3 regions of the Streptomyces sp. NPDC006259 genome follow, and region 3 is predicted to be linked to each of the others. Evidence: riboswitches for the same ligand, from Rfam matches in the RefSeq annotation. Region 3 holds a riboswitch; each other region holds the start of a gene.
What was found. Region 3 has a riboswitch for cobalamin ahead of ACFYO5_RS07155 (energy-coupling factor ABC transporter permease). Riboswitches for the same ligand answer to the same signal wherever they lie in the genome.

Region 1: it holds a riboswitch for cobalamin, as region 3 does, so the genes downstream of both, ACFYO5_RS00320 (cobalamin biosynthesis protein) here and ACFYO5_RS07155 (energy-coupling factor ABC transporter permease) in region 3, are expected to answer to the same signal.
Region 2: it holds a riboswitch for cobalamin, as region 3 does, so the genes downstream of both, ACFYO5_RS19815 (ribonucleoside-diphosphate reductase subunit alpha) here and ACFYO5_RS07155 (energy-coupling factor ABC transporter permease) in region 3, are expected to answer to the same signal.

The regions. Positions count from the first base shown of each region.
Region 1 covers NZ_JBIAHY010000001.1:60,553-62,718, reverse strand. Annotated here, with positions in the region: gene ACFYO5_RS00325 (cobyric acid synthase) at 1-263, opposite strand, end outside; gene ACFYO5_RS00320 (cobalamin biosynthesis protein) at 260-1,228, opposite strand; cobalamin riboswitch at 1,328-1,462, opposite strand; gene ACFYO5_RS00315 (hypothetical protein) at 1,605-1,826, opposite strand; gene ACFYO5_RS00310 (anion permease) at 1,861-2,166, opposite strand, start outside.
Region 2 covers NZ_JBIAHY010000004.1:713,030-715,195, forward strand. Annotated here, with positions in the region: gene ACFYO5_RS19815 (ribonucleoside-diphosphate reductase subunit alpha) at 1-1,099, opposite strand, end outside; cobalamin riboswitch at 1,222-1,365, opposite strand; gene mctP (monocarboxylate uptake permease MctP) at 1,549-2,166, opposite strand, start outside.
Region 3 covers NZ_JBIAHY010000002.1:206,356-208,521, reverse strand. Annotated here, with positions in the region: gene ACFYO5_RS07165 (MarR family winged helix-turn-helix transcriptional regulator) at 1-169, opposite strand, end outside; partial or broken gene ACFYO5_RS07160 (phosphatase) at 371-580, shown strand; cobalamin riboswitch at 689-874, shown strand; gene ACFYO5_RS07155 (energy-coupling factor ABC transporter permease) at 904-1,605, shown strand; gene ACFYO5_RS07150 (energy-coupling factor ABC transporter substrate-binding protein) at 1,602-2,003, shown strand; gene cbiQ (cobalt ECF transporter T component CbiQ) at 2,010-2,166, shown strand, end outside.

The sequences.
Region 1 (2,166 bases), on a different contig from region 3:
TGGCTGCTCCGCTCGCCGCCCGGCTTGAGCAGCACCGGGTTCATCAGCGCGGTCGGCTCGACCCGGCAGGCCTGCGCCTGCATGGCCTGCGCCCGCCCGATCTCGGCGCCCTCACGGGTCACGAACGAATTGAGGGACATGTTCTGCGCCTTGAAGGGCGCGACCCGGACCCCCTGCCGCACCAGCCACCGGCAGATCCCGGCCGTGACGACGCTCTTGCCGGCGTCGGAGGTGGTGCCGGCGACGAGGAGACCCCCACTCATGACGTACGCCCCTTCGCTCCCGCGGCGACGGCGCGCGCGGTGATGACGCGCGCGGCGACCGTGACGCCGAGCGCGAGCAGGCCGACCCGGCGGGAGAGCCGCGCGGCACGTTCGATGTCGTGGGGCTCGACGGGCCGCCCCCGCTCCCCGTTCAGCACGGGCCGGTGCTCGACCCGCCCGCCGTACGACAGCGTCCCGCCGAGCCGCACCCCGAGGGCACCGGCGAACGACGCCTCCACGGGACCGGCGTTGGGGCTGGGATGCCGGTGCGCGTCGGCCCGCCAGGCCCGCACCGCCCCCCGGGGATCGTCCCCGGCGACGGCGGCGAGTACGGCGGTCAGCCGCGCCCCGGGCCATCCGGCGGCGTCGTCCAGCCGGGCGGACGCCCACCCGAACCGACGGTGGCGCGGCGACCGGTGGCCGACCATGGCGTCCAGGGTGTTCACGGCCCGGAACCCGAGCAGCCCCGGCACCCCGCCGACGGCCCCCCACACGAGGGCGCCCACGACCGCGTCGGAGGTGTTCTCGGCGACGGACTCGACGACCGCGCGGGCGACCGCGTCGGCGTCCAGAGCCTGCGGGTCCCGCCCGCACAGATGCGGCAGCCTCGCCCGCGCGCCCTCGATGTCCCCCGCCTCCAGGGCCCGTCCGACGGTCCGGGCCTCGCGCACCAGCGAGGTCCCGCCGACGACGGCCCAGGCGGCGGCGCCGGTCAGCGCGACGGAGGCGGCGGGGGAGCGGCGTACGGCACGGGTGGCGGCGGCCCCGAGAGCGACGGCGCCGCCGGCGCACACGGCGGTGTACAGCGCGCCCCACCCGCGGTGGTCCCGCCACAGCACCCGCTCGACGGCGGCAGCGGCCCGCCCGAACAGGGCGACCGGATGGCCCCGGCGCGGATCGCCGAGGATCAGGTCCCCCAGGAGGCCGGCGGCGGCACCGTACGCGTAGCGGCGATCGGCACCCACCGGCTCAGCCGGCCGACGGGTCGGGCAGCGACCTGGTGGCGGACCTGGAACGGCAGCCGAGCATGGCGATATGTCCTCACTCAGGGTGTCCACGCCCTGGTTCGACGAGACCGGCGACGAGAGTTCCTGGCTCCCGGGGTTTTCACCCCCGGTGACAGTGGCGGGACCGCGCCGGATTCACACCGGCTTCCTCTTCTGACGCCGTACATGGCCCCGGCAGTCCACCATGGTCCCGGAAGGGCCGTCAACTCGCCGTTGACCTGCGACAGCACAGTGTGCAGAACCCCACATGCCTCCGGTCACGGCCGTCACGCACACGTGGGGCGCGGGACGGTGATCCGTCCCGCGCCCCACGTGTGCGTGTGCGTGCCGTCCGTCAGGCAACGATCAGCGAGATCCCGTACGCCACCGCCGCGGCGCACGCCGCGAAGCACGCGTAGGCGCCGGTGACCGCCAGGGTGGCGGAACCGCCCTCGGCCGTCGCCCGCTCGCGGCGGGACAGGCCCATGATGCCGAGCGTGAACAGGGCCACGAGGGCCACCGTGATGAGGAGGCTGACGCCGAAGACGGAGCCGAGAGCCGCCCAGTCGATCTTCATGCTGCTTCTTCCTTCGTACCGGTGGGGGCGGGGCTCAGACGGCGGTGACGGTGGGGGTGGCCGGCAGGGCCGGTTCCGCCACGGGCGCGGGGATGGTGGCCGTCAGGTCGTCGGTGACGGTGCCCGCCGGGGGCGGGGCCACGGCGGCGATGGCGGCGGTCACCACGCCGGCCGGCTCCTCGTCGACGTCGACGACGTTGGTGTGGTCGACGACCTCACGGCGCGAGAGCTTCCAGATCGCGGCGCTGGAGGCGATGAGGAACACCGCGACGAGCGCCGTGCCCCAGCTGCCGAAGCCGGTCACGTACTCGGCGAGGGCGGCCACCAGGGCCGCGGCCGG
Region 2 (2,166 bases), on a different contig from region 3:
CGCCCCACAGGTCGACCAGCTCGGGCACGTCGGCCGGGGAGAACAGGGACCACCGACCGTCGGCGTCGACCCGGCGCATGAACTCGTCCGGCACCCAGTGCGCCAGGTTGAGGTTGTGCGTACGGCGGGCGTCCTCGCCGGTGTTGTCCCGCAGCTCCAGGAACTCCTCGATGTCGGAGTGCCAGGTCTCCAGGTAGACCGCGGCCGCGCCCTTGCGCCGGCCGCCCTGGTTCACGGCGGCGACCGAGGCGTCCAGCGTCTTCAGGAACGGCACGATGCCGTTGGAGTGCCCGTTCGTTCCCCGGATGAGCGACCCGCGCGAGCGGATCCGGCTGTACGACAGACCGATGCCGCCGGCGTGCTTGGAGAGGCGGGCGACCTGGTGGTAGCGGTCGTAGATGGAGTCCAGCTCGTCCAGCGGGGAGTCGAGGAGGTAGCAGGACGACATCTGCGGGTGCCGGGTGCCGGAGTTGAACAGAGTGGGGGAGGACGGGAGGTAGTCCAGGCGGCTCATCAGCGTGTAGAGCGCGGCGACCTCGTCGACGGACCTCGTCGTGTCGTCCTCGGCCAGGCCGCTCGCCACTCGCAGCAGGAACAGCTGGGGCGTCTCGACGACCTTGCGGGTGATCGGGTGGCGCAGCAGGTACCGGCTGTGCAGGGTGCGCAGGCCGAAGTAGCCGAAGCGGTCGTCGGCGCCCTGGTCGACCAGCGCGTCGAGCCGGGCCGCGTGCAGCCGCACGAACGCGGCCGTGCGGTCGGCGATCAGGCCCTCGCGGTGGCCGACGGCGACGGACTCGGTGAAGGAGGTGACGCCCTGGGAGGCGGCCTCCGCGCGGATGCCGAGCGTCAGCAGCCGGGCGGCCAGCCGGGAGTAGGCGGGGTCCTCGGAGATCAGACCGGCGGCCGCCTCCGTGGCCAGCTCGCGCAGCTCCGACTCGTCCGCCCGCGCGGACCGGCCCCGCAGGGCCGCGGCGGCGACCCGGCCGGGGTCGGCGTCCGGGAGGTCGGCGGTCAGCTCGGTCAGCGTCCGAAGCAGCGCGGCTCCGGGACCGTCGGTCTCCAGGGCTGCTGAAACCGGTTCGGCTGGCGCGATGGTCACGTGGGGCTCTCCCTCGCTCGGCGGGGGCCTCGCACAGGGCAGCGGGCAGCACACGAACGCGGGGCGCGTCGCGTCCACCGGCCCATTCCGCGAGGCCCGGACGTCAGGGCACCCGAGCCGGACGGACCGGGTGCGCTGCCGGCAGGTGCTCGGACTGACCATGCGTGCGCGAATGGACAGGAACGCACGCAAGTACACCGTTGCGGGACAGTTCCGGATTCGCACCGGATTCCCCTGCGACGACAGCGAGCATGAGCATACATCTTGTGTCGGGCTGCCGCGCGACCCCCAGATGTTGTGTCGGGCTGGCTTCACAGCGTCAACCCGCAGGGCACGGAGCCCAGTCGTCCCGGCACCGGCGGCGCCGGGAGCGCGTACGGCGGCGGGCCGCCGAGGTGACCTGCCCTCGACGGCCCGCTGCCGGAAACGCGCGGGGAACGGTCCCCTCGCTAGTGCCCCGCCCCCGCCGTCGCCGGAGGCAGCTCCACCTGGACGCCCGGGTCGCCGGCGTCCGCCGTGTAGTCCGACGGGGACGTCTGGTCGACGCCCTCCGGGGCCTTCAGCGCCTTCAGGGCGAACGTCAGGACCACGGTCACCACCACGTTCAGCAGGAACGCGGTGAGGCCGATGTACCCGATCTCGCCGATGCCGGGGATCTCCTTCGACGAGCCGCCGAAGTGCTTCTGCGTCGGGGAGGCCACGCCGTACGCCGCGAAGGTGCCGTAGACCATGCCGACCGCCCAGCCGGCCAGCAGCGCCCAGCGGTGGAACCAGCGGGTGAACAGGCCGCCGACCAGGGCCGGGAAGGTCTGGAGGATCCAGATGCCACCGAGCAGCTGGAAGTTGATGGCCACCGTCTTGTCCATGGTGAGGACGAAGACCAGCGCGCCCACCTTCACCAGGAGCGACACCAGCTTGGAGACGCGGGTCTCCTCCTTGGGCGTGGCGTCCGGCTTGATGAAGTCCTTGTAGATGTTGCGGGTGAAGAGGTTCGCCGCCGCGATGGACATGATCGCGGCCGGCACCAGCGCGCCGATGCCGATCGCCGCGAACGCCACGCCCGCGAA
Region 3 (2,166 bases):
GGTTGATGCCCTCCTGGTGTTCCAGGACGAACAGCACGCGCAGCTGGGACGCGGACGCGGGCGCCGTCGAGGCCCGTCCCCACAGCACCTCCAGCAGTTCCGCGGCCGTCGCGGTCACCCGTGCGACCTCGTCCGGGTCGGGGCGGTGGCGGAAGGCAGTCACGGTCACCCTCTCGCAGACACTGGGACGACCGCCAGGGTACTGGCGGCTCCCCGCCCTTCCTCACTCCCCGAAGCGGCGGCGCCGCACGCGCGTTCGCGGGACACCCCGGCCGCCGAGCCGGGCCGCGGAGCGCAGGAACGGTGTTTCCGTCGTGGTGTCCCCCTCATGAACAGCTGCGTCACCGCCGAGCGCGCCCTGCGGACGGCGGTCCTCGTCAGCGACGGCGTCCACGCGTTCGCCTCGCCCGGCGCGGAGACGGACGGGGACGCCGTCCTCGTCCGGGCGATCGGCTCGACCCGTCCGCTGCCGGCGGCCGAGGTCCCGCGTGCCGTGCTGCGCGAACCGGCCGGGCACCGCGGCGGATCCGGGGCGCGGGGCGACGCTCCGGTGGTGTGCCCGGACGGGCACGGTCGCTGACCGGCGCCGCCGCGGTGGCCCCGGCGCGGCGGGTGTGCGCCGGGGGGACACCCCGTGTCCGCCGCCCGTGCGCCCCCGGTCCCGCTTGTCACCGCCCCTGTCCTCGCACTACTGTCACCAGGCCTTGGTGAACGGGAAATCCGGTGTGATGCCGGTGCGGCCCTCGCCACTGTGATCGGGAAGTCCGGCTCCGGCCCTCGCGGGCAGCCACTGGGTCCTCACGGACCCGGGAAGGCGGAGCACGGGCGGTGGTACCCGTCAGCCAGGAGACCGGCCAAGGCACGTCAACCATCCACGAGGTGCTGGAGAGGGTCTGCTCAGCCATGCACATAGCCGAGGGTTTTCTGCCTCCGGCGCACGCGGTCGCCTGGAGCGTCGCGTCGGCGCCTTTCGTCGTCCACGGAGCCCGGTCGCTCAACCGTGAAGTCAGGGAGCATCCCGAGAGCACGCTGCTGCTCGGCGCCGCCGGTGCCTTCACGTTCGTCCTGTCCGCGCTCAAGCTTCCGTCGGTGACCGGGAGTTGCTCGCACCCCACCGGCACCGGTCTGGGCGCCGTCCTGTTCCGGCCGCCGATCATGGCCGTGCTGGGCACGATCACCCTGCTCTTCCAGGCGCTGCTGCTCGCGCACGGCGGCCTGACCACACTCGGCGCCAACGTCTTCTCGATGGCGATCGTGGGGCCGTGGGCCGGTTACGGCCTGTACCGGCTGCTGCGGCGCTACGACGTGCCGCTGATGGTCGCGGTGTTCTGCGGCGCGTTCGTCGCCGACCTGTCCACCTACTGCGTGACCAGCGTGCAGCTCGCGCTGGCGTTCCCCGACCCGAGCAGCGGCTTCCTGGGCGCGCTCGGCAAGTTCGGGTCCATCTTCGCCGTCACGCAGATCCCGCTGGCGGTGAGCGAGGGACTGCTCACCGTTCTGGTGATGCGTCTCCTCGTGCAGTCCAGCAAGGGCGAGCTGACCCGGCTGGGCGTGCTGGTGACCGGCGGGCGGAAGGCGGACACGACCGGGGCGGTGGCCCGGTGAGACGCAACACCAGGATCAACCTCCTGCTGCTGCTCGCCGTCCTCGCGCTCGCGGTGCTCCCGCTGGCCCTGGGGCTCGGCGACCACAAGGAGCAGCCGTTCACCGGCTCCGACAGCGAGGCGGAGACGGCGATCACCGAACTGGAGCCGGACTACGAGCCGTGGTTCTCGCCCCTGTACGAGCCGCCGTCCGGGGAGATCGAGTCGGCGCTGTTCGCCGTCCAGGCGGCCCTGGGCGCGGGTGTCCTCGCCTACTACTTCGGGGTGCGCCGGGGGCGCCGGCAGGGCGAACAGCGGGCACTGGCCCGTCTGGAGGAGGAGCGGGACGGGGACGGGGCGGGAGCCGACGACGCCGCTCGGGCCCCCGTGGACGGGGCCTCCCGCCACGATCGGGTCTGAGCGCTCGTGCTGCCGATCGACGCGGCGGCGCACAGCAGCCGCTGGCGCCGCCGTCATCCCGTGGACAAGGCCGTGCTCGGGCTCGGTCTGACCCTGCTCGCGATCTCGCTGCCGCCCTGGCCGGGTGCCGCCCTGGTGCTGGTGACGGCGCTCGCCCTGCTGC